Regions from separate parts of the Bacillus sp. AFS031507 genome, predicted to be linked through region 3. Evidence: riboswitches for the same ligand, from Rfam matches in the RefSeq annotation. Region 3 holds a riboswitch; each other region holds the start of a gene.
What was found. A riboswitch is a leader RNA that binds a small molecule or an ion and turns the genes downstream of it on or off. The one in region 3 is predicted to bind thiamine pyrophosphate.
Positions count from the first base shown of each region.

Region 1: another riboswitch for thiamine pyrophosphate. It lies ahead of tenA (thiaminase II); the one in region 3 lies ahead of COE25_RS19125 (ABC transporter substrate-binding protein).
Region 2: another riboswitch for thiamine pyrophosphate. It lies ahead of thiM (hydroxyethylthiazole kinase); the one in region 3 lies ahead of COE25_RS19125 (ABC transporter substrate-binding protein).

Region 1 is NZ_NUOW01000075.1:17,154-27,377, forward strand. Features, by position in the region: gene COE25_RS29275 (ROK family protein) at 1-172, opposite strand, end outside; gene COE25_RS29280 (DUF5317 domain-containing protein) at 1,375-1,971, shown strand; gene COE25_RS29285 (bifunctional diguanylate cyclase/phosphohydrolase) at 2,142-3,983, shown strand; gene COE25_RS29290 (VOC family protein) at 4,442-4,831, shown strand; gene COE25_RS29295 (energy-coupling factor transporter transmembrane component T family protein) at 4,913-5,650, opposite strand; gene COE25_RS29300 (ABC transporter ATP-binding protein) at 5,647-7,218, opposite strand; gene COE25_RS29305 (ECF transporter S component) at 7,196-7,792, opposite strand; gene tenA (thiaminase II) at 7,789-8,475, opposite strand; TPP riboswitch at 8,587-8,690, opposite strand; gene COE25_RS29315 (benzoate/H(+) symporter BenE family transporter) at 9,202-10,224, opposite strand, start outside.
Region 2 is NZ_NUOW01000024.1:123,541-133,764, reverse strand. Features, by position in the region: gene COE25_RS20705 (metallophosphoesterase family protein) at 1-234, shown strand, start outside; gene COE25_RS20700 (glutaredoxin family protein) at 231-470, shown strand; gene COE25_RS20695 (dicarboxylate/amino acid:cation symporter) at 540-1,805, opposite strand; gene COE25_RS20690 (response regulator) at 2,067-2,744, shown strand; gene dcuS (DcuS/MalK family sensor histidine kinase) at 2,802-4,400, shown strand; TPP riboswitch at 4,479-4,588, shown strand; gene thiM (hydroxyethylthiazole kinase) at 4,670-5,482, shown strand; gene thiD (bifunctional hydroxymethylpyrimidine kinase/phosphomethylpyrimidine kinase) at 5,498-6,316, shown strand; gene thiE (thiamine phosphate synthase) at 6,313-6,984, shown strand; gene thiW (energy coupling factor transporter S component ThiW) at 6,968-7,480, shown strand; gene COE25_RS20660 (acetylornithine deacetylase) at 7,497-8,822, shown strand; gene tenA (thiaminase II) at 8,785-9,456, shown strand; gene COE25_RS20650 (ABC transporter ATP-binding protein) at 9,464-10,207, shown strand; gene COE25_RS20645 (ABC transporter permease) at 10,197-10,224, shown strand, end outside.
Region 3 is NZ_NUOW01000020.1:150,961-161,184, forward strand. Features, by position in the region: partial or broken gene COE25_RS19095 (DinB family protein) at 1-134, opposite strand, end outside; gene COE25_RS19100 (lysoplasmalogenase) at 133-801, opposite strand; gene COE25_RS19105 (TatD family hydrolase) at 1,242-2,009, opposite strand; gene COE25_RS19110 (ABC transporter ATP-binding protein) at 2,006-2,746, opposite strand; gene COE25_RS19115 (ABC transporter permease) at 2,743-3,510, opposite strand; gene COE25_RS19120 (thiamine-binding protein) at 3,507-3,800, opposite strand; gene COE25_RS19125 (ABC transporter substrate-binding protein) at 3,814-4,809, opposite strand; TPP riboswitch at 4,957-5,066, opposite strand; gene COE25_RS31680 (hypothetical protein) at 5,256-5,414, opposite strand; gene COE25_RS19135 (hypothetical protein) at 6,064-6,471, opposite strand; gene COE25_RS19140 (M20 family metallo-hydrolase) at 6,722-7,999, opposite strand; gene COE25_RS19145 (amino acid permease) at 8,627-10,108, opposite strand.

The DNA.
Region 1 (10,224 bases), on a different contig from region 3:
ACGAGCCAATTCCGATGGCTTGGATAGGATATTTTTTAAAAAATTCGATCACCCTAGGAATGGTCTCCTCAGGAACGGTTGTAGAAACTTGAAAACGCTCCTGAATCTTACCCGATTCATCCCCTACTGCACAAACAAATTTTGTTCCTCCTGCTTCAATGGCACCTAACATGTAAACTTCCTCCAATGGGCATTATATTAAATGTCTTTTTGATATATTTAAAAATAGCACAAAATAGAAGAATGGAGAAACCCGCTAGAACAAAATTATTTCACCGCGTAAACTCGTTTTACCGGCGAAAGAGCTCAAAAAACTATATTACTAAAATGAAATGAGCATCACACTAGCTGATTTTGTTTAGAACCTCTCTATGTGACCGGACTCTCCTTTTTTCTTCCTTCACAGTAACATAGAACCTCTCTATGTGACCGAACTTTCCTTTTCTCTTCCTTCACGGTCACTTAGAACCTCTCTTAACGACCAACCTCTCTCTTTTTTCGCCTTCACGGTCGTTTACAGCCTCTTGAGTAATAGTACTAGTTCTCGCTCTCCTCAAAACTCCTCTCCATTTCCGCCCACCTGTGATTATTTACTCCAAATCCATCCAATGAAATGACAAATCTCACCCATTTCCTCCAAGTTTCCCTTTCAATCAAACGTTTGATTTAAACTGAGACATCCCTTGATAAATATGCGTTTGTCCCTCCAAATACATAAATTAATTGTTGAAAAGTGAACTATAAATTGGAAATAAATAGCTCCAGAACCATTTTTGCCACTAAACGACGGCCATTCGACTAAATACCATATATGCTATACTAATCAAACGTTTGGTTGAAACAGCTGCAAGTACTGACCTATAAGGATTTCCCCTGCTAATGCAGGCGGGAAATTGTCGGTTTAAGCGGGATCATTCCGCAGGAAATAACCATTATTTCAACAAAAACAGGCGGGTTTCGCTTGAACTTACATCATTCTATTAATTCCCCCCTTTCCCCTCCTACATAAACATTGATTAAAAGAGGGATCAGCACGTGCCATTCCTGGATTTATTCCTCTAAATGGCTGAAAAGTATGTCAAGAACTGTCTTTAATAACACCTCTTTTCTTGAGCTTAATAAATAGTTGAGCACTCACGTAATAAATAGCTATTCATTAAGCTACCAGTCGGTTTATATCGTGGGACAATCCTATGAAATAAGAGTATTCGAGTCAAGACATCAGAATATACACATATTCGACACAAGACCAAGCAACATCCCCTTGCATTCGACGAATATCTTTGATTATATTATTGTGGGAATATTTTTTTTTTGTGGAATTTTTGAACTTCTTCTATTAGCTATATATTCTGGCATAGGTAGGTAACAACGATGGTATTTGACGGCATCATTATTTCGTTTATAGTAGGGTTTCTTCGAAAAGGGAACCTAAGAGCTCTAGCACAGCTAAAGTTAAAGTGGGGATGGATCTTTCCTCTCCTATTGGTTGTTGAACTAGCCGTTTTTATGCTCCAAAACGATTACAAATTTCTGGGACAGGTAAGCGGATACATCTACATTGTGGTATATGTACTCGGTTTGCTATTTTTATTTATGAACCGCAATAACCCAGGATTTACTCTCATTCTAATTGGTGTATTTCTCAATTTTTTAGTCATGGTGATCAACGGCGGAAGAATGCCGGTTTCATTGGAAGCAGCTGCCGTTTTGGATCCTGAATATATCGAAGTCCTTAAAGAAAGCCTATACGCCAAGCATACGATGCTAACGTCTTCTACGTATCTTGGATTTTTGGGCGATGTTATTCCCATCACAGACCCCTATCCACGAACGCAAATCATCAGTATCGGTGATATCGTTATGAATATTGGAATCTTCTTTTTCATCCAACATCTCATGGTTCATCATCCAGTTGCCAAAAAGAGTGAATACACACCCGTCTCCTTTAGAGGAGGTGAAAAAAGATGAAAAATGAACAAAAAAAAGGCATTAAATTAACTGGAATTCTTTTCAATGCAATCATTATTGGTTCAATTATTATTGCTTTAACATCTGGATATAAATTAGTATAAGAGTAGAATGGTAGGGAGAAGTAATTTTTGTTACTTCTCCTAAATTTATTTATGAGAGTGATGAGTATGCGTAATATAAAGACACCTGCAAATATATATCTTTTCTTAATTTCAGTCTTAGGCATTTTGTTTTTTACTTTCTCAATTAAAATCCCACAGTACTCTCAAATGGATTGGATTGTTATTTTTTCTTTTTCCGGTGCCATCTTATTGCTTAATTACTACACCGTACTGATTCCTCCAAAGGGTAATTCCCTTTCCATGGATTCTTCTATTTATCTAGCAAGTCTTTTTTTGTTTGGACTAAATACATCATTACTTGTTTTATTCATACATTCCATTGTATTTGCTTTATTCCAGCGAAAAATCGCCTGGTGGAAACATGTGTTTAACTTCTCTGTTTATTCTTTAATGATAAATAGTGCCTATTATGTTTTTATATATACAAATGGTATCACTGGACCGATCAGTGTCGATAACATTCTTTCCTATTTACTTTCTTTTTGCACCTATTTTGCACTAAATCTACTATTAGTTGGGATTTATTTCATATTGGCAACATCTGAAAACATCGTAAACTTTTTTAAGGAAATTATTGAAGAGACAGCTGCCACATATATTATCACACTTGTACTTTCATTAGTCCTAGTCATTTTAATGAAACCCGACGAATTATTCGGTCTGTCTCTTTTCACCTGTATTGCGTTTTTATTATCATTAGCATTTAAACAGTATTTTAATTTATATAAAGAGATTTCCGAGAAAGCCAACAAAGATACCTTGACAGGCCTCAATAACCACGGTTACTTTAAAGAAATTTTGGAAAAAGAAGTAGCGATCGCAAAGGAAACCGATCAGTCTTTAAGTGTGGTCATCCTTGATATCGATGATTTTAAAAAATTTAATGATTTGTACGGGCATATTCAAGGCGATCATCTGCTCCAGGAATTTGGTGCCATTTTGAAAACCGAGTCCGACGCGGCAAATTTTATCGTTGCACGCTATGGCGGCGAAGAATTTTCGATTATCATGCCAAACACCAATCGTAAAACAGCTTATTCGTTCATGAATGAATTACGGAAGAAAGTAAATGACACCTACTATAAAGGGGTGGAACGTCTCCCTTACGGCTGCTTGTCCTTTTCATCTGGGATTGCCGAATGTGAAAAAGAGACCTACAATATTTCTGAACTTCTGAACAAAGCGGATCAAGCGATGTATGCGGCGAAGAACCAAGGGAAAAATCTAGTCCAAATCTATAATGGGCTTTCCGAATATTCCGTTCATCACTCGCTTTCACTTGAAAAAGAGCTGGAGGAATCGGAGTTTCAATTAAAGATCTTCCTCTCAAAAGATATCTATACCTATCGCCACAGTAAACGGGTCTACCAATATGCGGTTGATTTTTCACGGATGCTTAACTTAAGTGTTCATGAACGCAAAACGCTGATACTTGGAGCTCTTGTCCATGACATTGGAAAAATAGAAATCCCGAGGGAGATTTTAAATAAAAAAGGAAAGCTTGAGTCTCATGAATGGGAATTGATGAAGAAGCACGTAACCTATGGAAAAGAGATCATTTCAACAAATAAGAAATTAGAAGACTTGATTCCTCTAGTTGAACTCCACCATGAACGCTATGATGGGAACGGCTACCCATATGGCTTAGCAGGAAAATCGATTCCAAAGCTGGCGCGAATTCTCTGTGTGATCGATTCCTTTGACGCAATGACAACCGAGCGTCCTTATCAAAAAACAAAAACCTTCCATGAAGCGATCGCTGAATTGCGCGACTGCTCTGGAAAACAATTTGATCCTCAATTCATTGAACCGTTTATAGCGATGATCAAGGAGTTTGATCACTCCGGGGAAGAACGAAAAAAAGAGCTTGTTGGAGTGAATAGCTGACAGGCAGGCAGTGAGAATTGAGACAATGACCCTGCCAGGCTAACCGCCCGGCTTTTTTAGGTTTTATTGGGTGGGTGATGGAGGAAAATCGGAAGTGGACGATATATCTCCAAAACCGGCCGATAAATTTCTAAAGTGGACGATAAACTAACAAAACAATACTTTGTAAGCTGTTGTAATTTTCCAATTATTATCCAGTAAATGTCGTAAGTTTCGGAAAATATGTAGTAAGTGACCACAATTTCGTCGTAAGTCTCAATAAATATGTAGTAAGTGTCCTTAATTTTGTAGTAAGTGCCAATAAAGGTGTAGTAAGTTGGTCTTTTTTCAATAAAGTGGACACTTGTAAACCACTTAGTAACTAAAAAAGTGATTCCTAGCTGCAATTTTTAACACGCCATAACAATCATCTATTTATGTTATGATGAAAATAAATTTATTTAGGGGGGACGACTGCGGTGATCCAATATAAAGAACTCCACCACGTTAGTCTAACGGTTACTAATTTAGAACGCGCCAAGCATTTTTATAGCAGCATCTTATGTTTAAAAGAAATACAACGTCCTAATTTTGATTTTCCTGGTGCCTGGTACGAAGTTGAGGGACAACAGCTCCATCTAATCGTTCTTCCCACATCACAAACGATTCGCCAAGATAAACGCCTGAGCAGCAGAGAAGGCCATTTTGCACTAAGAGTGCAGGATTACACAGAGACGTTGAATTGGCTGAAAAGTAAGGATGTTGAACTGTTAGAGAAACCCAATGGCATGAGCGGTTTTGCGCAAATATTCTGTGCGGACCCTGATGGGAATCTAATTGAACTAAACGTCGATCAAAAAGACCTTTAGGAATGCCGGCAACTGACGAACCTTCCAAAGTAGAAAGGAGAAGTGCGCGAACACTTCTCCCCTCTAACTATTCGTTCCCATTCATCCAATAAAAATAATAATCCCCAATCCAACAATTACCAAAGAAAGTAAGTAGACCAAGTCTTTCGATACTATTTTCGGTGTTTGATAATACGTTCTGTCTCTTGTGCCCGTAAATCCACGCGCTTCCATTGCGATAGCAATCCGTTCTGATTTTCTTATTCCTTGAGTGAACAGTGGCAAAGAGTACCTCATAAAAGCTTTCCAGCTATTTTTCTGCTTGTAACCTCTGACTTTATGAGCCGTCTTCATTTGGTTTAGTTCAGATTGGAATAGTGGGATAAAGCGGAACCCCGCTAATAGCCCATACGCCCATTTAGGTGAAAGTTTACATTGATGAATTAAACTCATGATGAACAAGGTGATGTCTGTGGTAGAGGTGAATAATAATCCATACGTAACAAACGCTAACATCCTCAAGCCGATTGTTAAGCCATGATTCATGCTCTCTTGCGTAATATGGAACCAGGCCCATTTCCAAATCGTTTCTTCCCCTTCTCCAAACGCCGCCATCATCCAAAATACAAGAATAAAAAAACCTAAATAAGGCAAGAGCCTTTTCAGAAGGTAAGTCATTCTCCATCCGCCTAAAAAAATACCGATCAATACAGCAAGTAACCAGATCAAAAAAGTCACCATTGGATTGGAGATTGCCATTAAAAGAAACATCACGATCAAATGAGAAAGCAGTTTACAAGCAGGATTGAGAGTTGCTAGGAATGAATCGTTAGCCTTCATACCCAAACCCCCTCCATTCGTGCATGCATCAACTGGTAATGGAGTGGTGGAATTAACGCACTATCACGGAAATTACTCGGATTTGAAAATAACCCATAGGGGGTCCCTTGATAGGTTACTCTTCCCTTGTTGAAGAGAATAACTTGATCAGAATAATCATCCACCAAATCCATATCGTGGGTGACCATCACAATCGTAGTTCCCTGGTCCTGCCTCTCCTGTAAGCGTTGAATCAGTTCGTTCGCTGTTTTTTCATCCTGACCGAATGTTGGTTCATCCAGCAATAATAAATCTTGATCCAACAATAACATCGTCGCCACACTTAACCGCCGTTTTTGTCCTAAACTTAGTGAAAACGGGTGAGCATGTTGATGCGATTCCAATCCAAACTCCTCTAACAATTGGATGGTTTTGGTATGAATCAGGTCTTCAGGCCAATTTCGTTGCCGGCCGCCAAAGGCAACTTCCTCAAAGACAGTATCCGTAATGAATTGAAGTTCTGGATTTTGAAAAACAAAGCCTGCTTTTTCATATAATTCTCGTTCTGGCCATTTTTTTAGTTCCGTATTTTTAAAGAGAATTTTCCCTTTTTTAATTGGCTCCAAACGGATCAGACTTTTTAAGAAGGTACTTTTCCCACTTCCATTTTCTCCGACGATTGAAATCCATTCACCTTTATGGATTTTTATATCAATGTCACTCACAATGGTCTTCTTCCGATAGCCAATTTCAACATTTTCGGTATGGAGTAAAATCTCGCCATCCTTGAGCGGTTTGGTTTTTTTCAGATTAACAAGTTTGATAGATAGGGGATGCGCGTCATTTTGAACAACTTCCTCCCATTTGTGAGGAAACAACTTAGGGCGCCAAATACCCGCCTCTTTCATTTCATTTTTAAAATGCAGCAGCATTTCTTTTGGCTGACCATCCCCGATAATACATCCATTCTCATTTAGGATAATGACTCGATCCATCCATTCGATGCAGCCGTCTAGGACATGTTCGACAAATACCATCGTATGGTTTGTCTTTTGGGCTAATTGATTCAATAAAACAAATATCTCATTCCGGCCAGCAGGGTCTAGCTGGGCTGTTGGTTCATCAAAGAAGATGACTTCAGGTTCTAATGCCAGTAGACAAGCTAACGCCAATCGTTGTTTCATCCCACCTGAAAGAGTTTCAATCGGTGTTTTCTTATCGACCATCAGCCCTACTTTATCCATTAACTCAGAAATCATTTGGTCCATTTGGTTGCGCGGAATCGATCGATTTTCGAGGCTGAACGCAATTTCTTCATCGACATGAAGCATGCAAAATTGCGAATCTGGATCTTGAAACATCACACCGGCATCTTTCCTGCAGAATACTTCACCACTTACCTCTGCCTCCAAATGCTCCGGGATAATGCCTGCAAGAGCGGAAATCAACGTCGATTTCCCACTCCCACTAGGCCCTAGTATTAATACTTTCTCCCCTCTATTGATGGATAAAGTAATCTGACTAAGTATTTTTTCAGAGCGATTATAAAAGCGAATCGAAAGATCCTTACATCCCAGAAACATGTCCATTGACGTTTTCCTTTTTCCTTTTTTCCTTCATCAATTCATATTGTTCTAACACACCTGTTTTTGCGAGTGCGTCCACAATGACCTTCGCTAACAATCCACCGAGAATCATTCCGCTGATGACATGAATTCCTAACGTTGTAAAAAATACTTCCTTCGTGTAATAATCAAAACCGTTAGCGATTAAGTTATAAATCATGCTGCCTAGCGCTGCAAAAACTCCAGATAGCATTAAAGTAAATAGATTGTAGCGTTTATATCCGAATATTGCGAATGCGATTTCTGCACCAATCCCTTGAAAGACACCTACTAAAAGGGCCGATAAACCAAAATGACTTCCTGTTAATAACTCTACTGCCGCCGCTGCAACCTCTGCAATAAGCGCTGCTCCCGGTTTTTGAATAATATACGCAACGATTGGACTAGCAATCACCCAAATTCCAAACATAAAACCTGCGCCCACCGGCCCGACAAGAGCGGAAATGGGAATCCAAAGCGTCGACCAGCCTAAATAGATCACTCCACAAGCGACCGCTAGAATCACAGCAAGGACAACTTCCTTCATCTTCCAAGTCATCGTTTCACTACCTCCATTTTCACAGGCCATTCTTCAAGTTTATAGGCCATATCCCAAAACATATATTCCAGCTGACAACTGATCAAGAAATGATCCTTCATCTTTTCCTTTTCTCTCTCTGTTGCTGTCATTGCCCACTCATCAAGACGGGCACAAAATTTCGTGGTAATCGAATCGGTACGATTTCCATAAAAACTGATCCAATCATAAAAAGGATGAGAAGGATCTGGATTAACCTCCGTTAATAATTTTTTCCCAATTTCCCAATACGTCCACGGACATGGTAATAGCACAGCTAGAATTTCCCCTAATGTACCTTCGTGCGCAACGGTAAGCATATGACGCGTGTAATGAAGGGACGAGGGAGATAACGGATATCCATGTAATACCTCGTAAGGAACACCTGCTACTTGACAAAAGTTATTATGAGGATGGATTTCACTGTTTAAGATAAAAGAAATCTGCGTATTAAACATATCCATATCTTCACGATTCTCACACTTGGAAACCGCTATTCCATAGATGCGAATAAACGAATTCAAATATTCAAAGTCCTGTTTAACATAATGAATCAATTGTTCCTTTTGTAATTCCCCATTAGCTATCCCTTGCACAAAAGGATGTTCAAAAATCGCCTCGAAAATAGGATCTGCTTCTTTTCTTAATTCTGCTGAAAAACTCATAAAATTTTGCCCCCTTATTGGTTTTAATGGGAAGACTCTATTGGGATCAACTTAATGTTAAAAACGAAAAAACCGCCCCAAAAATGGAGCGGCTGAATAATTATATCTATCCATACACGAACTCCACTTTCCTACGCTAGTATGAACTAGATCAGGTTCAAAGGGTCCAAGATAACTCTCGTCTCAGCCATAAAAAGGCTCCCCTAGTGGTCTTCCTATTAATTTAACCTTCACTCTACACTCGCTGGTTAATGTTGTCAATCAATTAAAATCTTAATTATAAAAATAGACCAAATGGATTATAGATGCACTGAAATTCGAAGGCATTTCCAATTATTATCCAGCAAATGTCGTAAGACTTGTAAAATATGTAGTATGTGCGCGAAATTATGTAATAGGTTTCGTAAAATATGTAGTAAGAATCCAAAATTATGTAATTAGTTTCGTAAAATATATAATAAGAATTCGAAATTATGTAATCCTGCGAAAGTAAGGCTTTTATTTGCGAAAACACAACAGCTAGTCTCTCCTCAATAAATAACTCTTTTAAAAAGGAACCATGTTTAGCCGCTGAACTAGAACATGTGCCCATACCCATAATATGAACAGCGGCTAATCTTCCGATAGTGAAATTAGATTGCGGCAAAAAAAAGGAGAAGTGTGCGAACACTTCTCCCCTCTAACAACCTATTAATCTACGACAAATTTCGGGGCGTGACAGGCACATTACGCTTCCACCGTCTTTGCAATAATCGCTCCAACAACCAGACCCCATACCGGTGCACTAATATGGAAAAATGATACATTGGATAACGCGATGAGGAACGCAAATAGGGCACTTAAGCGATATTTATTTTCGGAGAAACCCAGCTGCAAACTAGAAAGAAGGACGCTGATTAACGCAAATCCTGCTAGCATCGACACAAACGCGTGGGGTAACGCTTGGATAAACGGAACAATTTTCCAAGCGAATACTCCAAACAATAATGTCAAAACCCCCGATACCACCGCTGCCATATACCTCTTTGATTTTACCCCTGCATCCGAACTAGAACAGATGGCGGTCATCATGCCAGCAATATTCGCACTTTGCCCCCCGAAAAAACTGGCAATAATCGAAAACACTCCACTAAAAGAAACAATTTTTCGGATCGGAGGTTCAAAATCCGAGCTTTCTAGTGCGCCGATTCCAGGTGCCATATCATTACTTAGGATTAACATGGCCAGAGGCAGACCTAATGTGACCATGCCCATCCATGTAAATTCCGGCATTTGAATGGATGGTAGAAAAAAAGCAATCTCCTTAGATGAGCTATGTAGATCTTGGGTTAAAAACAAAGTAATAAAAGCGACAACCACTGCGACCATAACGGCCGGGATCCGTTTTGAGATTTTCGTACTGATAAAGAAACTAAGCAAGGCTGCCCCACCCACTAAGGGTAACGCCTTAACGTCTTGGACAAGCTGAACCACATAGTTGGTGACCAGACCTGCAAGCATGGCTGCAATGACTTCTTTCGGAACCCATTTAATAATTTTAGTAAAAAGTCCTGACAACCCAATCAGCAAAATCAGCAGCCCTGACATCACATACCCGCCAATTAGCTGGGGATAAGTAAAATGTGCTGTCACTGTCGCTAAAAAAGCAACCCCCGAAATCGAGTGAGCTCCGGTAATGGGAATTCTAAATAACAGAGGCATTACGATCCCTAACAACCCTCCAAAGAAATAGACGGCAAACATCCAATT
Region 2 (10,224 bases), on a different contig from region 3:
CAAAAATTTGCGGATGAAAAAGTAGATTGTATTATTTTTGGTCATTCACATATTCCTATTAAAAAATGCGAAAAAGGGATTATGCTTTTCAACCCAGGATCGCCTACCGATAAAAGAAGGCAGGAAAAATATTCATTTGGCCTCATAAATATCGGGGATTCTTTGGAAGCCGAGCATATCTTTTTTACAAAAGATTCTTCTGAAAATAATATAAAAGGGGTAAACAAACAATGAACAAGCAGGTAATCGTCTATACAACAAAAGACTGTATTGAATGTACGATGGTCAAAAAAGTTCTTAATGAGGAAGGAATTGCCTTTGAATCCAGGGACGTGTTGGCAAACCCTGAATATCAGGAGGAAGTGGAGAAATACGGCTTTCTAGGGGTTCCTGTTACTGTGGTTGATAATCGAGCAGTGAAAGGATTTACAAATGAATTAAAGGAACTAATAGAAATAGCAAAAAGTTAAGGTGCAGCTGTCAATTCAGGACAAGAATGGCTTGGAGTAAAATCCCCCAAGCCATTTTTCTGTAATTTTTTATGCACTAATTGATTTATCTGTTTTGGTACTTTGAATTTCAGCGGTAGGGTGGAATTCGTTTTCCATCTTGGAAACAACCACAGTTGCTACACCATTTCCGATTAAGTTCGTAATTGCACGTGCTTCAGACATAAAACGATCGACACCTAGTAACAAGGCAATCCCTTCAACTGGTATTACCGGGAAAGCAGATAGAGTAGCAGCTAGTGTAATAAAACCAGAACCCGTTACACCGGCAGCTCCTTTAGATGTCAACATAAGAATACCTAATAAAGTGATTTGATGCCAAATCGTAATATCGACATTGTAAGCCTGAGCAATAAAGAGCGCAGCCATTGAAAGATAAATAGCAGTACCATCTAAGTTAAAGGAATACCCGGTTGGAACGACAAGACCAACTACTGATTTGGAACAGCCGTATTTTTCAAGTCTTTCCATCATTCTTGGTAAAGCGGATTCAGAGGATGAAGTACCTAACACCAAGAGAATTTCTTCTTTAATATAAGCGATAAATTTTAAAATATTAAATCCATAAAGTTTCGCGATCGAACCTAGGACAAAGACGATGAAAAGAAACATCGTTGCATATACGCTTCCCATCAATTTTCCAAGCGATACTAAAGAACCTAGACCAAAATTACCAATCGTATAGGCCATTGCACCAGATGCTGCAATTGGTGAAAATTTCATTACGATATTAACAATCTTAAAGAATATCTCCGTAAATTGCTCAAACAAGGCAACAACTGGTTTTCCTTTTTGCCCTAAGGAAGCAAGTGCAATTCCAAACAGGACCGCAAAGAATAAAATTGGAAGCAGCTCGCCCTTCGCCATTGCCCCGACAAAATTATCAGGAATAATTCCTAAAATAAATTCGATAAATCCATGGCTTGTTTCTTTAGCCTGCGTGGTAAATTGTGAAATATCTCCGCCTTTTACGGAATCTGTATTAAACCCAGATCCTGGCTTAATGATATTAACTAGGAGTAAACCAATCGCTAAAGCAAATGTCGTTACAATTTCAAAATACAGGAGCGCTTTCCCGCCGATACGCCCAACCTTCTTCAAATCCCCCATGTTACCGATACCAATGACTATTGTAAAAAATACAATTGGAGCAATGACCATTTTAATTAACTTGATAAAGATATCCGCCAAAACCTTTAATTCTGTACCGAATTTCGGAAAAAGAAATCCGATGACAATCCCAAGTAAGATCCCCAATAATACTTGGACGGTCAAATTTTTGAAATTAATTTTCATTTTCTCATACACCCCTTTGTTTAATAAAACTGTTACCGCTTTCAAACCCACCCAAGCACATAATAAATGAAAATTCAGATAATAGTAAGGTTTTGGTCATATTGGTCTTATTGTTCCTTTTGTTATAGAAAATACCTTAATTAACTCTCATAAAAATCGAACAAAAAATGCTATCTATAAATTTACTATTTTAATAAAATAGGCCATGATAATAATATAAAGGGAAATACAGTTTCATTTAATGTAAGGGGGAGCAGGGAGATGTTTCCGTTAAAAGTACTATTGATTGAAGATGATCCGATGGTTCGAGAGGTACACCGCCAATTCATTGATAGGATTGAAGGGTTTTCGATAATTGGAATCGCCTCCAATGGGATGGAAGGGTTAAGATTAGTGAAAGAACTCAGTCCGGATCTGGCGATTATCGATATTTATATGCCTTATATGGGTGGATTGGAAATGCTCAGCGAACTTCGTTCAGAGGCCTATTCTGTGGATGTGATTGCGATAACAGCTGCGAGCGACATCGAAACCATCCACCGTGTTCGACAACAAGGGGCTGTTGATTACATCATAAAACCGTTTACCTTTGATCGAATTAAAAAGTCACTTGATAATTATAAAAACTATCGAGTGAAATTAGGAGAAAAGAAAGCTCTTTTACAGGAGGAGCTCGATCAAATTTTATTTATTGATAGCAAAGAACAAAGTGAAAGAGAGAGTTTACCAAAGGGATTAAATATGAATACGTTAATAAAAATTACTAATTTCATTTCGCAGGAAAAAGAACCTGTTTCTGCGGAAGAAGTAGCGGAAAGCATAGGAATGGCTCGGGTAACGGCTCGAAGATACCTTGATTACTTAGAAAAAGAAGGAAAAGTCAAAATTCATATCCATTACGGCGGCGTCGGAAGACCAATTAACCGTTACGGTGTTTAACGCAAATACCTTGAAAAGATTGCCTGTGAGAAAGGGGGAATCAAGTTGGGGTGGAAAATAAGGTTGTCCAAACCAAAACTTCGTTTACAATCGACGATAACCCTACTGGTTTGTATCGTGGTCGTGATGGCATTGTTAGTAACCGAGATTTTAATCACCAACAGAATTTCACAGGAAACAGAGAAAAGCCAAGCCGAGAAAGCAACAGATATTGCGAGGATTGTTGCAAGGTCTCCGATTGTCATGAATGGGCTTAAAAATAAAACAGCAGAGAAGGATATCCAAACATTTGCGAATGATATTAAACAATCAACGCATGTTGAATTTATCGTCGTAATGGACATGTATGGAAAAAGAAAATCACATCCTAACCGCAACCTATTAGGTTTGCATTTTGTCGGTGGAGATGAAGGACCTGTTTTAAAAGGGAAAGAGCATATTTCCATTGCCAAAGGGACATTGGGATTGTCTTTACGTTCGTTTGTTCCTGTTTATGATCAAGAAAATAATCAAATAGGGGCAGTCGCGGTTGGGATTTCTTTAGAAAAAGTTAATCAGGCGATCGAACAAAGTAGGAAAATTATTTTGATCGGAGTGGGAGTAGGAATTCTAGTTGGGATTCTAGGTGCCCTTTTTCTAGCTAGAAAAATCAAAGCGATTCTTTTTGGACTTGAGCCGAGTGAGATGGCAAAATTGCTTGAGGAACGTAGTGCGATGCTTCAATCCACAAAGGAAGGAATTTTGGCAGTTGACCAGGATGCGTTTACCACTCTCGTAAATAATGAGGGGATCCGACTTCTTCAAAAAGCTGGCATTCATGGGTCCTTTTTAGGAAGAAAAGTGGATGACTACATGCCAAATTCTATGCTATCTTCTGTTCTAGAAACGGGGGAATCTCAATTAGACCAAGAACAAGAAATCAATCATATTACCATTTTAACCAATCGGGTTCCGGTTGTTGTCAAAGGAAAGATTGTCGGTGCGATTGCTACGTTCCGAGAAAAAACCGAAATCAAGCAATTAGCTGAACAATTAACCGGTGTAAAGCTATACGCGGAAGCACTGAGAACCCAGTCACATGAATTCATGAATAAACTGCATGTAATATCAGGTTTAATTCATATGAAAGACTATCAAATGGTCTCGTCATACATTACCAAAATTGTCGATCACCAACAAACTGAGGTAGAATTTGTTATTAGTCGTTTTAAAGATCCTGTTTTAGCAGGTTTTATTGTAGGAAAACTTAGCTTTGCTAGGGAAAATGGCTGTGAATTAATCATTGATGGGGAAGGAAGTCTACCTGAACCACAACAGCAGGAAATAACGCATGAAGTGGTAACGATCCTTGGGAATTTAATAGATAATGCACTAGATGCTGTTTCGGACCGTCCACAAAAAAAAGTTACATTAAGGTTTGACTATTACGATGATGTCCTTGCCTTAGAGGTTCATGATACAGGAAAAGGAATCGATGAGGCTGTAAAAAATCGCTTATTTATAAAAGGGTATTCCACCAAAGGTGAAAATCGAGGAATCGGTTTATCATTGGTGCAGAGAAGCTTGGAAAAATTAAATGGACAGATAGAAATTCATTCCCAAAAAGATAAAGGGACAACATTTATTGTTACTTTCCTTTATAAAGGCAAACAATAATAATGTTATGTTAACTGGTACTTTTTCCTTTACATTCTAGTACTATAGGAATATTATGTAGTTAATTAAATAAAGTATTAGATCTACTAGGGGTGCCCTGTAAACAGGCTGAGAGAAAATGGAGAAATTTTCAACCCTTCGGACCTGATCTGGGTAATACCAGCGTAGGAAAGTAGCCAAGTGAATGTTAATTATTTCTTTGACTAACTAACCAGGTCCATTATTGGATCTGGTTTTTTTATTTTAAAAAAAGAAACGGGGAAATTGAGATGGAAAAAAATAGTTTGTATGAAACGTTGGAAGAAGTTAGAAAGGTTAACCCGCTGGTACATAATATTACCAATGTGGTTGTTACAAATTTTACGGCAAATGGGCTTCTTGCCCTTGGTGCCTCACCGGTCATGGCATATGCAGCCGAGGAAGTAGCAGATATGGCCAAGATTGCAAGTTCATTAGTATTGAACATTGGAACATTAAACCCACAGACAGTAGATTCGATGATCATTGCCGGAAAAGCGGCTAATGAATCCGGTGTTCCCGTCATTTTTGACCCGGTTGGTGCAGGGGCTACCCGCTATCGAACCGAAACCGCGCAAAGAATTATGAACGAGGTAAATGTCTCTGTGATTAGAGGAAACGCAGCCGAAATTGCCAATGTGGTTGGTGAAAAGTGGGAAATTAAGGGCGTCGATGCTGGGGATGCAAAAGGAAATATCATTGAACTAGCTATTACTTCAGCACAAAAATTGAATGGTCTTGTCGTCATCACTGGAAAAGAGGATATTGTTTCGGATGGGAAAACAACCTATGTCGTGTCAAATGGACATCCAATTTTAACGAAGGTGACAGGCACTGGATGTTTATTAACCTCAGTGATTGGAGCGTTTGCAGGAGTGGAGAAGGACCTGCTTCAAGCTTCAGTGGCTGCTTTAACGTATTATGGAATCGCGGCAGAAAAGGCAGCGGCAAAAACAGTTGAAATGGGACCTGGTAGTTTCCAAATCGAATTTTTAAACCAATTAGCTTTAGTTTCTTCCGAAGATATCATTTCACATGCTTCTTTTAAAAAGTTTAATCGATAAATGGAGGTAATTTGAATGAAAAAAGCATTAACAATCGCTGGTTCTGATAGCGGCGGTGGAGCAGGAATTCAAGCGGATTTAAAGACATTTCAGGAATTAGAGGTTTTCGGAATGTCAGCATTGACCGCTGTAACGGCCCAAAATACATTAGGAGTTCATGCTGTCTATCCAATGACAGCTGAGGCAGTCGTAAAACAGATCGAAGCGATCGGCGAGGATATCGGTGCGGATGCGGTGAAAACAGGAATGCTTTTTAATGCTGAAATCATTGAGGCCGTCGCTGCACAGCTCAGGAATTATCAATGGCAAAATATTGTTGTCGATCCAGTCATGATTGCTAAAGGTGGCGCTTCCTTGTTGCAAATGGAAGCCATTTCTGCCATGAAAAAATACTTATTGCCGCTAGCAACGGTAATCACCCCGAATATTCCAGAAGCGGAAGTACTAACGGGCATGTCGATTATGACGGTGGAAGATAAACTGGAGTCTGCTAAAAGACTACATGCGTTAGGCGTAAAAAATGTCGTAATTAAGGGTGGCCATGATGAAAATGAGTCTGAATCCACTGATTTATTATTTGATGGAAAGAAATTTTACTACTTTACCAGCAAGAGAATTCAGACAAAGAACACACATGGAACAGGCTGTACTTTTTCCGCAGTAATTACTGCTGAACTAGCAAAAGGGGAAACTCTTTATGAAGCAGTATGTATAGCAAAGGATTTTATTCAGGCGGCAATTGAGAACCATTTGGAGATCGGGCAAGGATATGGTCCAACTAACCATTGGGCATATCGAAAAAGGAAAAGCGCTAAGGAGCTGGCTGAATTATGAAAAACCTACAAGCGGCTTTAAGTGTTTATTTTATCATGGGCAGTACCAACTGTTTAAAGGATCCAGCCGAAGTATTAAAAGAGGCAATTGCCGGTGGGATTACACTTTTTCAATTTCGTGAAAAGGGTGACGGCGCATTAACTGGAGCTGACAAATATGCACTTGCGAAAGAACTTCAAGCAATTTGCAGAGCACATCATATCCCTTTCATTGTTAATGACGATATCGAGTTGGCTGTGGCAATTGATGCGGACGGTGTACATATCGGACAAGAGGATGAAACGGTATTCACAGTTCGAGAGAAGATTGGCGATAGGAGAATCCTTGGGGTTTCCGTCCATTCAACGGAAGAAGCAATGATTGCAATAAGCGGTGGTGCTGACTATTTTGGCATTGGCCCTGTTTTTCCGACAAAAACAAAGGCGGATGCCAAGCCATCACGGGGAACAATACTGATCGAAAAATTACGAAAAGATGGCATTGATATTCCGATTGTTGGGATCGGCGGGATCACGGTAGAAAACGCTCAATCGGTAGTGGAAGCTGGGGCAAATGGGGTTTCCGTTATTACGGCAATAAGCCATGCAGAATCACCAATCGAAGCAGCCAGAGCGTTAAGAAATAGTGTCGGTATTCATGAGAGGTATTCAAATGAACAAAACACATAAACTGACGTTAACTGCGATGATGATAGCCATTGGTACCATTTCAAGCAACCTGTTCTATATACCGATTGGATTTACAAAGGTCTTCCCGGTTCAGCACTTTTTGAACGTTTTATCAGCCGTTCTTTTAGGACCTTATTATGCTGTAGCTCAGGCCTTTTGCGTTTCCCTGCTAAGAAATCTGATGGGAACTGGTTCGATTTTTGCCTTTCCCGGAAGTATGGTTGGAGCCTTACTGGCCTCGCTATTATTTTGGAAGACTAGGAAGATCTATCTTGCTTTTATCGGTGAAGTAATTGGAACGGGTATCATTGGGGCACTGCTTTCTTACCCAATCGCTACTCTTTTTCTCGGTCAAAAGGCCACATTATTTGGGTTTATTCCATTATTTATATTTAGCTCGTTTGCTGGAGCGCTGATTGGATTTATTATTTTAACCGTATTTTTAAGAAAGAAAGTTTTGATTGTTAGTGAAAATGATACCACTATCAGAAACTAATCATGGGAGTAAACAAATGAAAGAGGATTTGCTTGAAAAAATCTCACAAGAAGTTGAAGCGAGAGAAGCGGAATTAATCGAATTGTTGACCAACCTTATCGCTTTTCCATCCGTTAGTCCTCCTGCACGGAATACAAATGATGTCCAGGAATTTATAAAAGGGTATTTAGAAAACATGGGATTTTCCACAGATAAATGGGATGTCTATCCCGGAGATCCGAATGTGGTTGGCCACTTACCTGGAGAATCTTCTGATCAATATAATAGTTTGATTGTAAATGGTCATGTGGATGTCGCGGAAGTTGGGGATAATACAGAATGGGATTATTCTCCGTTTTCTGCCTATCGCAAAGATTCCTACATATATGGACGTGGTGTGGCCGATATGAAAGGTGGAATTGCAGCATCACTAATCGCAATTAAACTTTTAAAAGATCTGGGTATCCCGCTCAAAGGTGATCTCCAATTTCAATCTGTTATCGGTGAGGAAGTTGGAGAGGCTGGGACGCTGGCGTGCACTGAGAGGGGTTACACCGCTGATTATGCAGTAGTGGTCGATACCAGTGATTTACATATTCAAGGACAAGGCGGCGTCATAACTGGATGGATTACCATTCAAAGCAAAGAAACTTTTCATGATGGAATCCGTAGGAAGATGATTCATGCAGGTGGCGGTGTTAAAGGGGCCAGTGCGATCGAGAAAATGATGAAGATTATTTCGGGACTACAAGACTTAGAACGCCACTGGGCCGTTACGAAAAGTTATCAGGGCTTTCCTCCCGGCACAAATACGATTAATCCTGCCGTTATTGAAGGTGGCAGGCATGCTGCATTTGTGGCTGATCGCTGTGCTCTATGGGTTACCGTTCATTTTTACCCGAATGAAGACTATGAAGAGGTAATTAAAGAAATAGAACAACATATTGGTGCAGTTGCAGCGGCAGATCCGTGGCTTCGCGAGAATCCGCCACAGTTTGTTTGGGGCGGAAAATCTATGATTGTCGATCGTGGTGAAATTTTTCCTTCGTTAGAAATTGATTCTGATCATCCTGGAACGAAGGTTTTAGCTAATTCCTATGAAAAATTGTTAACAGACAAGCCGACGGTGGGCATGTCAACCACCGTTACAGATGCAGGCTGGCTGGGTCGGGCTGGAATTCCAACGGTCATCTTTGGACCTGGTAAATTGGAAGATGCCCATGCAGTCAATGAAAAAGTTGAAATTCGCCAATTATTAGATTTTACAAAAGTATTAGCTGTATTTATCGCGGAATGGTGTAACACGAGGAAGGAAGAGTATGGAAATGAAACTCACCGAAAGACTTTATCAATCAGTAAATGATGTATGGCAGAAAACCCATCAGCATCCATTTGTAGTCGGAATAGGTACAGGGGATCTGCCTGTTGAATCCTTTATCCGCTATATGAAACAGGACTATGTGTTTTTAATTGACTACTCTAAGCTGTTTGCTTTAGGGGCTGTTAAGGCAAAGGATATTGAAACCATGGCCGCATTTGCGAAGCTTTTGCATGAGACATTGCACGGGGAAATGGATCTGCACCGACAGTATGCTGAGAGGTTTGGAATTACCCATCAACAGCTGGAGGAAACAAAACCAACGCCGGTTAACTTAGCTTATACTCGTTATATGCTAAATGTCGCTCAAACAGGTTCGCTCGAGGAATTAATTGCTGCTCTCTTGCCGTGTATGTGGAGTTACTGGGAGATTAGCAAGATGCTAGCAGATACCTATCCAAATGCTAGTGACCACCATCTTTATGGAGAATGGGTGAAAATGTACTCTTCTGATGAATTTGGTTCTTTAACAACTTGGTTGATCGATTTGTTAGATAGATTGACAGAGGGTAAACCGGAGCGGGAATTAGCCAACTTAGAAGAACACTTCCTGACTACATCAAAATTTGAATATATGTTCTGGGATATGGTCTATCAGGGAGGCGAGTGGCCTGTCTAACTCAACCATGTTATCTATAAAAAACTTATCCTACTCTTTTCAAAGTGAAGGAAACTCCAATCCTATTTTCAATCAAATTTCACTAGACGTTAAGCCAGGAGAGTTTGTCTCAGTGATAGGCGCAAGTGGATCTGGAAAGAGCACTCTTTTTAAATTGATTTCTGGTTTACTTGAACCTGATCAAGGAGATATTATGGTCAATGGTCAAAAGACTGGTAAGAGATTAGGGAGTATCGGTTACATGCCGCAAAAGGATCTGCTTTTACCATGGAGAACCGTTTTAGAAAACGTGTTACTACCTTTAGAAGTGACAAAGGAACCAAAGCAAGCGAGAATTCCTGAAATACGAGAGTGGTTATCGCGGTTTGGTTTGGCAGAATATGAAAAAGCTTATCCGAATGAACTTTCGGGAGGAATGAAGCAGCGCGTGGCCTTTTTAAGAACCCTTATGACAGGGAAAGATCTTTTATTATTGGATGAGCCCTTTGGCGCACTCGATTCCCTGACAAAACGGAACATGCATAGCTGGTTATTAGGACTGTGGGGGGAATTACAAAAGACGGTATTGTTTATTACCCATGATCTTGAAGAAGCAGTTTTGTTGAGCGATAGAATCTATTTGCTCCAAGACACCGGAATCAAAGAAATGAAGGTCAACCTGGCGAGACCAAGAAGTTCACAGCTAATCTATCAATCAGAGTTTATTACGATGAGAAAAGAACTGGAGTGGCTGATTCAAAATGAAAGCTAGTTTGAAAAAATGGACGG
Region 3 (10,224 bases):
ATTTCAGATAGGCTGGTTTCTCTTAATCCTGCATATGGATTATCCAGCATAATTTTCTTTTCTATATCTTTCTGTCTGTTCAAAAAGGATTTAAACTGAGTTGTTAACGTGTGAAATTTCGTTTCTAAGTCCCTATTTTTTACCCGAGGAATAGCTACCAAAACTCGGAAAGAAGCGCAAGCTGTGTGCAATTAAAAATTGCGCTATATAATAGGTTGTCATAATCAGGATATCGGAATGGGGAATATCTGAAACAAACATATTCCATGACAGAATTGAGTCTGAGAGGACAAATAAAATACCTCCTATTATTGCCCATATATTATGGGACAAAAATCCAGTCCAACTCATCAGGGATATAATCACAATATACATAAGTACGGGAACTACTAAGGTATCCATATGATTCTGAAGCAATGCAGCGATTACGTGATATCCCATAACAAAGCCATATAATCCAATAGGTAGAATCATAAGAAGTGAAAGCTTTGTAAAACGCCAATAACGGGAAAACCCTGTTATATAAAACAGATGACCAATTAGGAAGGCTGCTAAGCCGATAATGAACCATCTAATTAGCCCATCACCTAGCATACAGATAAATAATCCACACCATATAATCCAATGAGGGCGTGATTTTTTATCAGGTATTTGTTTATAAGCATAGAAAAGAATTAGCCACATTGGGATTAATTTAAATAGCATTTTGATTTCTTCTGGTTTGCTGGGAATGGCAAATATGTATATAAGGATCATAAGTAAAATGAAAATGGGTAATCGATAAGTTTTCAATATATTCACCCCTTTGTAACAGTTTTTATTTCTCCTTGTTTTATAGCCAACAGCTTCACCTCATAATATTTTATTAATCTACTATTTTCTTTATAACTAAAACACATTTCTATGTATCGCAGGTTTAGACCCGTACATTCAGTTCAATAAAAGTTGGTGCAGCAGCATTTACCATTACGTCAAAAGGAGCCCACTTTAATAGCTAAAGCTACCATCCAATTCAAACAAAAAATCCTTTCGAAATAAAGAAGAAATGAGGTAAGATAATCTACAAGCACGTTTCACTGTGTATCGTAATGACAAAAGTGTTCCTTCAATCCGCGATATTTTATATAAGAAAAATAGAATGTATTATTTAAAGTTGTTTTTACACTATTCCAAGAGTGTTCTGAAATTAGGTGAAAAAAACTTTAAAAATAAAGAAGGCTGCCAATGTTTGATCGGCAGCTTCAAGATGTTAATTGATAAAACCCTTTTGTGTTTTGATGTAAGACATCTGAAACTTCCGCAACGGAAAGCTTCTTTAGCAGGGCGATTTTCCTTATGGATTCCTCCATCATATTCGGATGGGTCATTTCCCCTGCAAAAGGACCTTCAAATGGCCAAGGACCATCTGTTTCAACCATCATGAGCTCGAGAGGATAGACGCTTACAAGCTGCTGGATTTCTCGTTCATACACCACATCCGGGGTAATAGAAATATGGTAGCCGTTTCTTATCATTCGGTCTATTGTTTTCTGATCCCCTTTAAACCAATGAAAATGCGCTTTGGAAACAGAATATTTTTCGAGAAGGTCACAAACGAGAGGCGCATCATCGTAAACAGCATGAAGAACAATTGGTTTGTCCCATATTTTCGCCTTACTTATAAACACTTCTAATACTTCAAGATAAGGAGCAATCGAAATCCCCTGCTCTTGCCTTAAGTAGTATGGCAGCCCCACCTCTCCTACAGCAATCATTTCGTCAAGGTGGTCGTCCATCCAATTTAGCAGCCCCTTTAGCTCGTTTTCTGAAGGCAATGCTTGTTCTGGATGGTATCCGAATGCAGGTTTTACCTTTTGATATTTTTGTGAAAGCAAAAGGTTTCTTTTACTGGAATCCAAATGAAAGGATACAGAAATCAAGGCTTCGATACGGGCAGAATTCATTACAATCCGTTTGATTTCCTCATCCTGATAGCGATCCAAATGTATATGAGCGTCGATTATGTTCATTTGACTTCACCTACTAATTGGTAATATACATCCCTTTTGCATTGAATAAAGCTTTCATCCAGTAAAACACCTTCGTGCCTCGGCCTTTCAAATGGAACCTCTATGTTTGAAACGACCTTTGCCTGCTTACCAGACAGCATCATCACTCGATCGGATAGAAACAATGCTTCCTCAATATTATGAGTAATAAAAAGAATAGTCCTTCGATGTGATTCCCACATTTCCAATAACCATTTTTGCATTTCAAACCGGGTTAGCTCATCTAATGCTGAAAAAGGCTCATCAAGACAGATCACCTCTTGCGGGCTCAATAAGGCACGGATAAAAGCAGCCCGCTGCTTCATTCCCCCAGATAGCATGTGAGGATAGGCGTTTTCATAATCAGAGAGTCCTGCAATCGCCAGCATTTCTCGTGCTGCTTTTACCTCTTTTTTTCCCTGAAGCTCTTGGCCAAGAAGGACATTTTCAAGTATCGTCCTCCACGGGAAAAGAGAAGAAGTTTGAGGCATATAGCTAATAAAACCACGCTTGCCATTAACGCACTGGTTGTCTAATAGGATCTCCCCTTCATCAGGTGAAAGAATTCCTCCTATTAAATTGAAAATGGTGCTTTTCCCACTACCTGAAGGGCCAATAATAGAAACAAATTCATCTTTATTAATGGAAAAATCAAGGTCATTCAGTACTTCATTTTGCCCGAAACGTTTCGAAACGTTTTGAAAACGAAGATAGCTCATTTTTTCTCATCCCCTTTCGGCTGCCAGCGAACCACTCTTCGTTCCATAAAAACGATTAAAAAGAAAAATAAGAGGCTTAAGAACATGATGGTAAAAATGGCAACGAACACCCGGTCCGTTCGAAAAGACGACGATGCGAATGTCATAAAGACACCAATCCCCTGCTTAGCACCAAGCCATTCAGAAATAACGGCACCCATTACACTATACGTGGCAGAAACCTTAAAGCCTGAAAAAATCGAGGGCAACGAAAACGGCAGCTCCAATTTCCAAAAAAGCTGTGTTTTGGATGCACCTGCCATCCTCATATAATGCTTCAACTCTGAAGGGGTTTGGCTAAATCCATCTAAGGCGGCCACTGTAATGGGAAAGAAACAAACAAGGGTGATGACAATCATTTTGGGTAATAAGCCAAACCCAAACCAAATCACCAACAGTGGAGCCAGAACGATAATGGGAACATTTTGCGATAAAATCAACAATGGATAAAAAGAATCCCTTAAAACAGGTACCAGATGGAATAAAATGGCGACTGCCAGTCCAATGAATGCTCCAACTACAAATCCAAATAATGAAATTTTAACCGTTGAAAACACATCTGGATAAAAATCACGCCAACCGGCAATGGCCTCTGTGAAAATCTTTGATGGCGGCGGAAGAAGCCATTCCGGCACTTCTGCTATTTTAACGACAATCTCCCAAATGACAAACAAAAGGAGGAGAACCAAAATCGGTCTCCACCCTTTTACAAGATTCATCCTCATGATCGATATTTCTCCGTTAAGTCATCCATGGAAATGCCTGTTGGCTGATAAAGGATTTTCACTTGAGAAATGACATTTTTGCTTCCCATTTCAATCATTCGTTCATTCATTTTTGAAATCACGGTAAATAATTCGTGCAGTTCACCTTCCATGGTTGTTTCTAACGGGTGTACCTCATATTTCACACCAGATTCAGCAATGACTTTAATGGCTTCATCAACGTATGGAATGACGTCTTCTCCATCCTTTGTTTTCGGTATGATTTGTATGCTGATTAATGAATTTGCCATGTTCTTCTACCCCCTAGTGTTTTGGTAAAAATTCATTTGTAAATGCTTTTTTCCCATCTAATTTCTTGTCAAGAAGCTTATTATCATACATCCATTGGGCATAATTTTCCCAAACCTCTTGCTTTTGAATTCCCCATTCCTTTGCATCATCCTGATATTTTGGAGACAACCATTCTTGACTCTTCTTTACAAGCTTTGGATCTAAATCCGGTGCTGCTTTAATCAGGATATCTGCAGCTTGATCAGGGTTTTTAATGGCAAATTCATATCCCTTGGCAGCGGCATTTACGAACGCCTTAACCGTTTCAGGGTTCTCTTCGATCATTTTTTCATTTGTTTCTAAAACAGGTGTATAGTAGTCCAGTTTGTCAGAGTAATCTGTTAAGTAAACCATATTAATTTTTTCATTACGAAGGTCTGCTTCTACACCAGTCCACCCATAGTAAATCCAAGCGAAATCGATGTCTCGTTTCACAGCCGTAAAAAAGTCCGTATCCCCCATGTTCACGATTTTCACCTTATTAGTATCAGCGTTTTCCTTTTTCATTAGAGAAGTGATGACAGATTTTTCGACTGGCGAGCCCCATCCACCGTATGTTTTTCCTTCAAAATCCTTCGGAGATTGAATCTGTTTGCCAACAGGTGAAGCGAATCCTGATGTATTGTGCTGAATCACTGCAGCGATCGATACGAGCGGCACCCCTTGTATACGTGCCTGAGTAATGGCTTCTTGGTAGCCAACACCAAATTGCGACTTGCCAGAAGCTACTAGTTGGTCAGCACCGGTCTCACCTGGCATGATAATATCCACATCCAAGCCTTCTTTTTTAAAGAATCCTTTTTCTTTTGCAACATATAATCCAGTATGATTGGTATTTGGCGTCCAATCCAGTACAATCGAGACCTTTTTAAGCGGTTGTTTTTTTCCTTTTACGTTTTCTGTTTCTTTTTTGCTGCTACATCCAGTCATTAGAAAGACTGATAGGACTAGTACTAGCCATTTCTTCATTTTGAATCCTCCATATGTAAAAATAATATCTAAAGTGAAACAAAATAAATAGGCTGAAACCTCAGTGTTGGTTAGAAGGCAAAAACTTGCTTAAACAAAATAAAGCACCCAGGCAAAGAAACCTGAGTGCATATCAGCAAACAATTAATTGTTTAAGAATATGTTCCCTCCGCCGGTATCAACCAGATCAGGTTCCAAGGGTCATCGTCTCACGGACTAAATCTCAACCGGCATCACCGGTTCCCCCACATTACATCGTATTCCACTTCATATACTACTATATCAGTCAAGGCAGACAATGCCAACTGCTTTTATCTATTTATGCTTGTTAACAAATACTTCCTATCATGAAACATCCGGTTCTCATCTTAATTCACCTGCACGAAATAACTTTGCTAGTTAACCTACGGTGTTACGAGTAAGGAGCTAGTTTCGTTCATGATAACTTATACGAACAGGGGCATATCTTGATTTCTTGCAATCGTTAGAAGAGTTTTTATTGTTGATATGGATTTTAGTTCCTTTTGCATAAATAGTTCTGGATTAACAATCTGTTCAAAACAGTATTGGTTATATAATGAATGTGCATCATTAGTAGCTAACATAAATCTACGAACTCCCTGTAATTGGGAATGGTTTTCTCACCCACAACAATTTGTACTAACGTAAGAATAGCACGAAATAATGTGATAACTAAGTCATGTGTGAATAATAAAAAATCCAACTTATGCCGACTTGAAAAAATTTTATGAAAAATTGTTGAGGTTACCCCTAACCTATGACTCTATCCGATTTTAAATATCCAATATCTTCTAATAGTGATCTCAACTTCATATGAAGCGTCATTTAGACGCTTATTTTTGTTTTTACTGCAATATAAGACTCAAATTCGTAATGCCTTTTATTCAAATAACCTGCGTCGTTAGCTCAAGAAGAAAATAAACAATATTCTTCAACCGAGGCAAATTTATTCGCAGGATTTCATAACCCCTATAAATAGTTTGACGGGTAATTGGAATGAATTCAGATCATTTGGCTTCGTGAAGGCATAGTTAAATAAAGGAGTTAGCTACCACTAAAAGCTATCCCAAGAGAATTAGGATAGCTTTAGAAAAGTATTGTGAATTTCAATATTTTTACATATTTAGAGTTTTATATTTTCCACTCTCTTCCTTTATGGCCATACTGTCACAAAAAGGGCGATGACACCCCCTGGCTGTCATCGCCCTTTTTTATGCTTATAATCAATCCCAACTAAATACAATTCGCGTCAACTACCTGTCCAGATACCGACATAAGTTCATTTATGTTAACCCATCCACCAATATTTTGAGATTGGTCAACACCTTCTATTGTAAAAGTTAGGCTAATATTGTTGGAAAGTGTCAAAGTGGATCTTTTGCCGATGCAATTCTGTGCTTTTTGCAGAGAATTCACCCTTACACCTTCACACGAAATCGTATACCTTTGCATCGGTAGGTAAATTAATACTCCTCTTAAAGGGTCATAGGTCCTAATTAAACCTTCAGCAGTTGTTCCATCTCGGAATGATAATCTAATCCATCGCTTTTGTTGATAACAAGCAAGAATTTTTTGAAATAGTCCTTGTCTGTTGTCATAGAAATATGGATAGAAAGGCTGGTAAGGATTATTTGGATACAATGCAGCCTCCCCCTTTCTTTTATCAGTAAATCTCCTCATGTATATGAGAAAAAAAAGGGTTGGTGCTTGTCATCCCCTGATGTGTATAAGAAAAGCGAATATTGCTAACTGTTCGTTGGGTTTTATTTGAAATATACCAATATATGAAGGACGGCTAGTATTTTCCTTTTAACTGGAATTTCAATGATTTTTGGCTCGCCAAATACAGTACCTAAAATGACTACAGAACCTCTCTAGCTACGTGATTCATTTATAAAAGTTTTAACGTGGTTCTGAATAGTACCTCGCACCCAAGAGCAACATCTTCAAAAGAACTCCACTCATCTGGATGATGACTTATGCCATTGCGGCTCCTCACAAAGATCATTCCAATATCTGTGAGTTTCCCCAACACCATTGTATCATGAGCAGCCCCGCTTGGTAATTCATAAACAGGATACTGTAATTCTTGCAGAGAATCTTTTACTGCTTTCATCACTATTGGTGAGCTCATCACAGAAGATAGGGATTGAACCTCCCTAATTTCACACTCTAAACCACGGTTTGCAGCAATTGTCCGAATTGAATTATAGATTTTAGTAACCGTATTTTTACGCCGTTCATTAGATATATCCCGAACATCAAGTGTAAAATCCACTCTCCCAGGAATGACATTACTACTTCCAGGTTTTACTTCCAATTTTCCTACTGTCGCAACACTTCCGATATTGTCCCGTGCTATTTTCTCAATGGCTAATATACATTCTGCTGCAGCTGTTAAAGCATCTTTTCTCTCTTTCATCCAGGTCGTTCCTGCATGCCCCGCTTCACCCATGATCGTTACTTCCGCCCATTCTCCACCAGAGATCCCCGTAACTATTCCAACAGCTAAATCTTTATTTTCTAACACTTTTCCCTGCTCAATATGTACTTCAATATAAGCTTTTACGTCATTTTTACCTAACTGAGCTTGTTCTAAAAGGTCTGGATTAATCTGATTAAAATATTCCCCTTCTAGACTGGCTTGCTTCATGGCCTCCAGATAGGAGATTCCATCTTTATCTGTTGCTGCAGCTAAATTTTCCTTTAATTTCTTCGAACCCTCTGTCCCAACCAAAGCGGTACTTCCTACAAAAGCATAATCAAAACGAGCCCCTTCCTCATCTGTTAAGGATACAACCTTTATCGTTCTTTCAGGTTGAATTCCCTTTTCTTGCAACGTACAAAGCACCTCAACACCCATTAGAACACCCATGGCGCCATCGAAACGCCCGCCAGAATTTACTGTATCAAGGTGAGAACCAATAAGAATGGCAGGTAATTCGGGATTTTTACCGAGTATTTGCCCAAAGATATTCCCAGCTGCGTCCATATAAGGGGATAAATCAGCTTGTTCCAGTAGTTTCAGAAAAAATTTTCGTGCTTCGATATCATTTTGATCAAATGATGTTCTATTGACCCCGCCATTGTCTCCTTCTCCTATTTTTCCAAGGGCCATTAATTGGTTCCAAAGACGGTTTCCATCAATCGTTAAATTTAAACTTTCCATGAAATTTGCTTCCATAGGATTAAATTCTCCCTTCATTTGAATGTCCAGTATAGAGAAAATCCTGCTGTTTCCTTAGTAGGTCTGTATAATTATATTTACAACTTGCATTTCTTTTTTTAGGCGAACAGGATTTGTACTGTTCGTTTTTTTAATTTTTTGGCCGTTTTAAACTTGCCTGTTGATTTCCGCTCCATGCGCTTCACCTCCGCGGTCGGGGTGCCTCCTCGTCGTCGCTTTAGCGCCTTCGGGGTCTCCCCAGACCCGTACTCCCGCAGGAGTCTTCGCGCCTTCTGCTCCAATCAACAGAGTGGCAAAATCAATAATAACCTTTAACACAGCCCATTTTTTTCAAGGGTGCTTGCCTCTCTCAACATAACGCAAGAAATAAAAAAGAAGCTCCCCAAAAGTTTACTCAACTTATGAGAAGCCTCCGTTTAAATCCTCGGATATTCAAAATGTTAGAAATTTACTCTCTTATTCAATAACCCATATATATCAAGGCTTTGAGAGCGGTATTACACCCTTCCGCCCATACATCAAAAATATTGAAATAATAGGAGAATTCAAGTTACTACTTTGAAAATTTTAAAACAAATAAAAGAATGCTATGAGTTGAATAATAAATACTTAATCTCTGCGGAAATCCGCCTCTTTTAATGGAACCATTTTTGTTTTGTTAACAATTTTATAGCCTAAATAACCCATTAGGAATAGAGGTAGTCCAATATAAGAAACCAATATACCATACCAGTCAACCTTAGAGCCGATAAATGCCCCATAATTTGTTCCAAGCATTGCGATTAAACATAATACTGTCGCCAAAATTGGACCTAATGGGAACCACTTTGCTTTATAAGGCAGGTCTTTGAAATCTTTTCCTTGTGCAACATAAGCTTTACGGAATCGATAATGTGTAACCGAAATACTTAACCAAGAGATATAACCAGCTAAGCCAGCAGCGTTTAATAACCAAGAATAAACAGTTCCATCACCAAAAAGGGAGGTAAGGAAGCACAGCATCCCAACAAGGGTTGACATGTATAATGCGTAAATCGGAACACCACCTTTATTTACTTTTTTCAAGAATGACGGAGCTTTTCCTTCTTCCGCTAATACCCAAAGGACGCGCGAAGCGGCGTATAAAGTGGAATTTCCTGCTGACAGAACTGAAGTAAGAATTACTGCATTCATGGCAGCCGCCGCAAAGGCAAGACCTGCATTTTCAAATACTAAAGTAAACGGGCTCACTGCAATATTCTCTAAATCTGCGCTTAATAATTTTGGATCGTTATAGCTAATGATACATCCAATAATAAAAATCGCTAAAACATAAAACAATAAAATTCTCCAGAAGATCTGTTTCACTGCCTTAGGTAGATTTTTCTCAGGATTTTCACTTTCACCGGCTGTAATTCCGACCAGCTCCGTGCCTTGAAAAGCAAATCCTACTACCATAAATACACTAAATATGGATAACAAGCCGCCTTTAAATGGTGCTTCTCCTTTTGTGAAATTTTCAAAACCGCCAGCATGACCCTTCAATATTCCAAAGATCATTAATAATCCAACAACAATGAATATTATAATTGTTGCAACTTTAATCAATGAAAACCAAAATTCTGATTCACCATAACCCTTAACAGATAAAACGTTTAGGCCAAAAATAAGTATAAGGAAAATTGCGCTCCAAATAATACCTGGGGCATCGGGAAACCAATATTTCATGATCAATGACGATGCTGATAATTCCAAAGCAAAAATAATCGCATTATTGTACCAATAGTTCCAACCAACAGCAAAACCCAGTGCAGGGTCGACAAACCTTGAGGTATACGTACTAAAAGAACCTGAAATCGGAATAAAAGATGCCATTTCTCCTAAGCTGCCCATGATAAAATATACCATTATTCCTGCAATTATATAGGCAGCTAAAGCTCCACCAGGACCAGCATCATGAATCGTGGTTCCACTGGCTAAAAATAACCCTGTTCCAATTGTTCCTCCGATAGCAATCATGGAAAGATGCCGTGTTTTAAGCTTTCTTTCTAAATGTTCTCCATACTCGTGTTCGTGTCCTGTTTCTTGGGATTTAAGAGCAGTATTTTGCATATAACACCTCTTATTATAGTTTGATTAATAGATAAGTACTTTTACCTAATAATTTTTTCAGAGATATGTAATCTAGATGATTGGACGTAGCCTATGGCAACCTTGTCTTTGAAAGA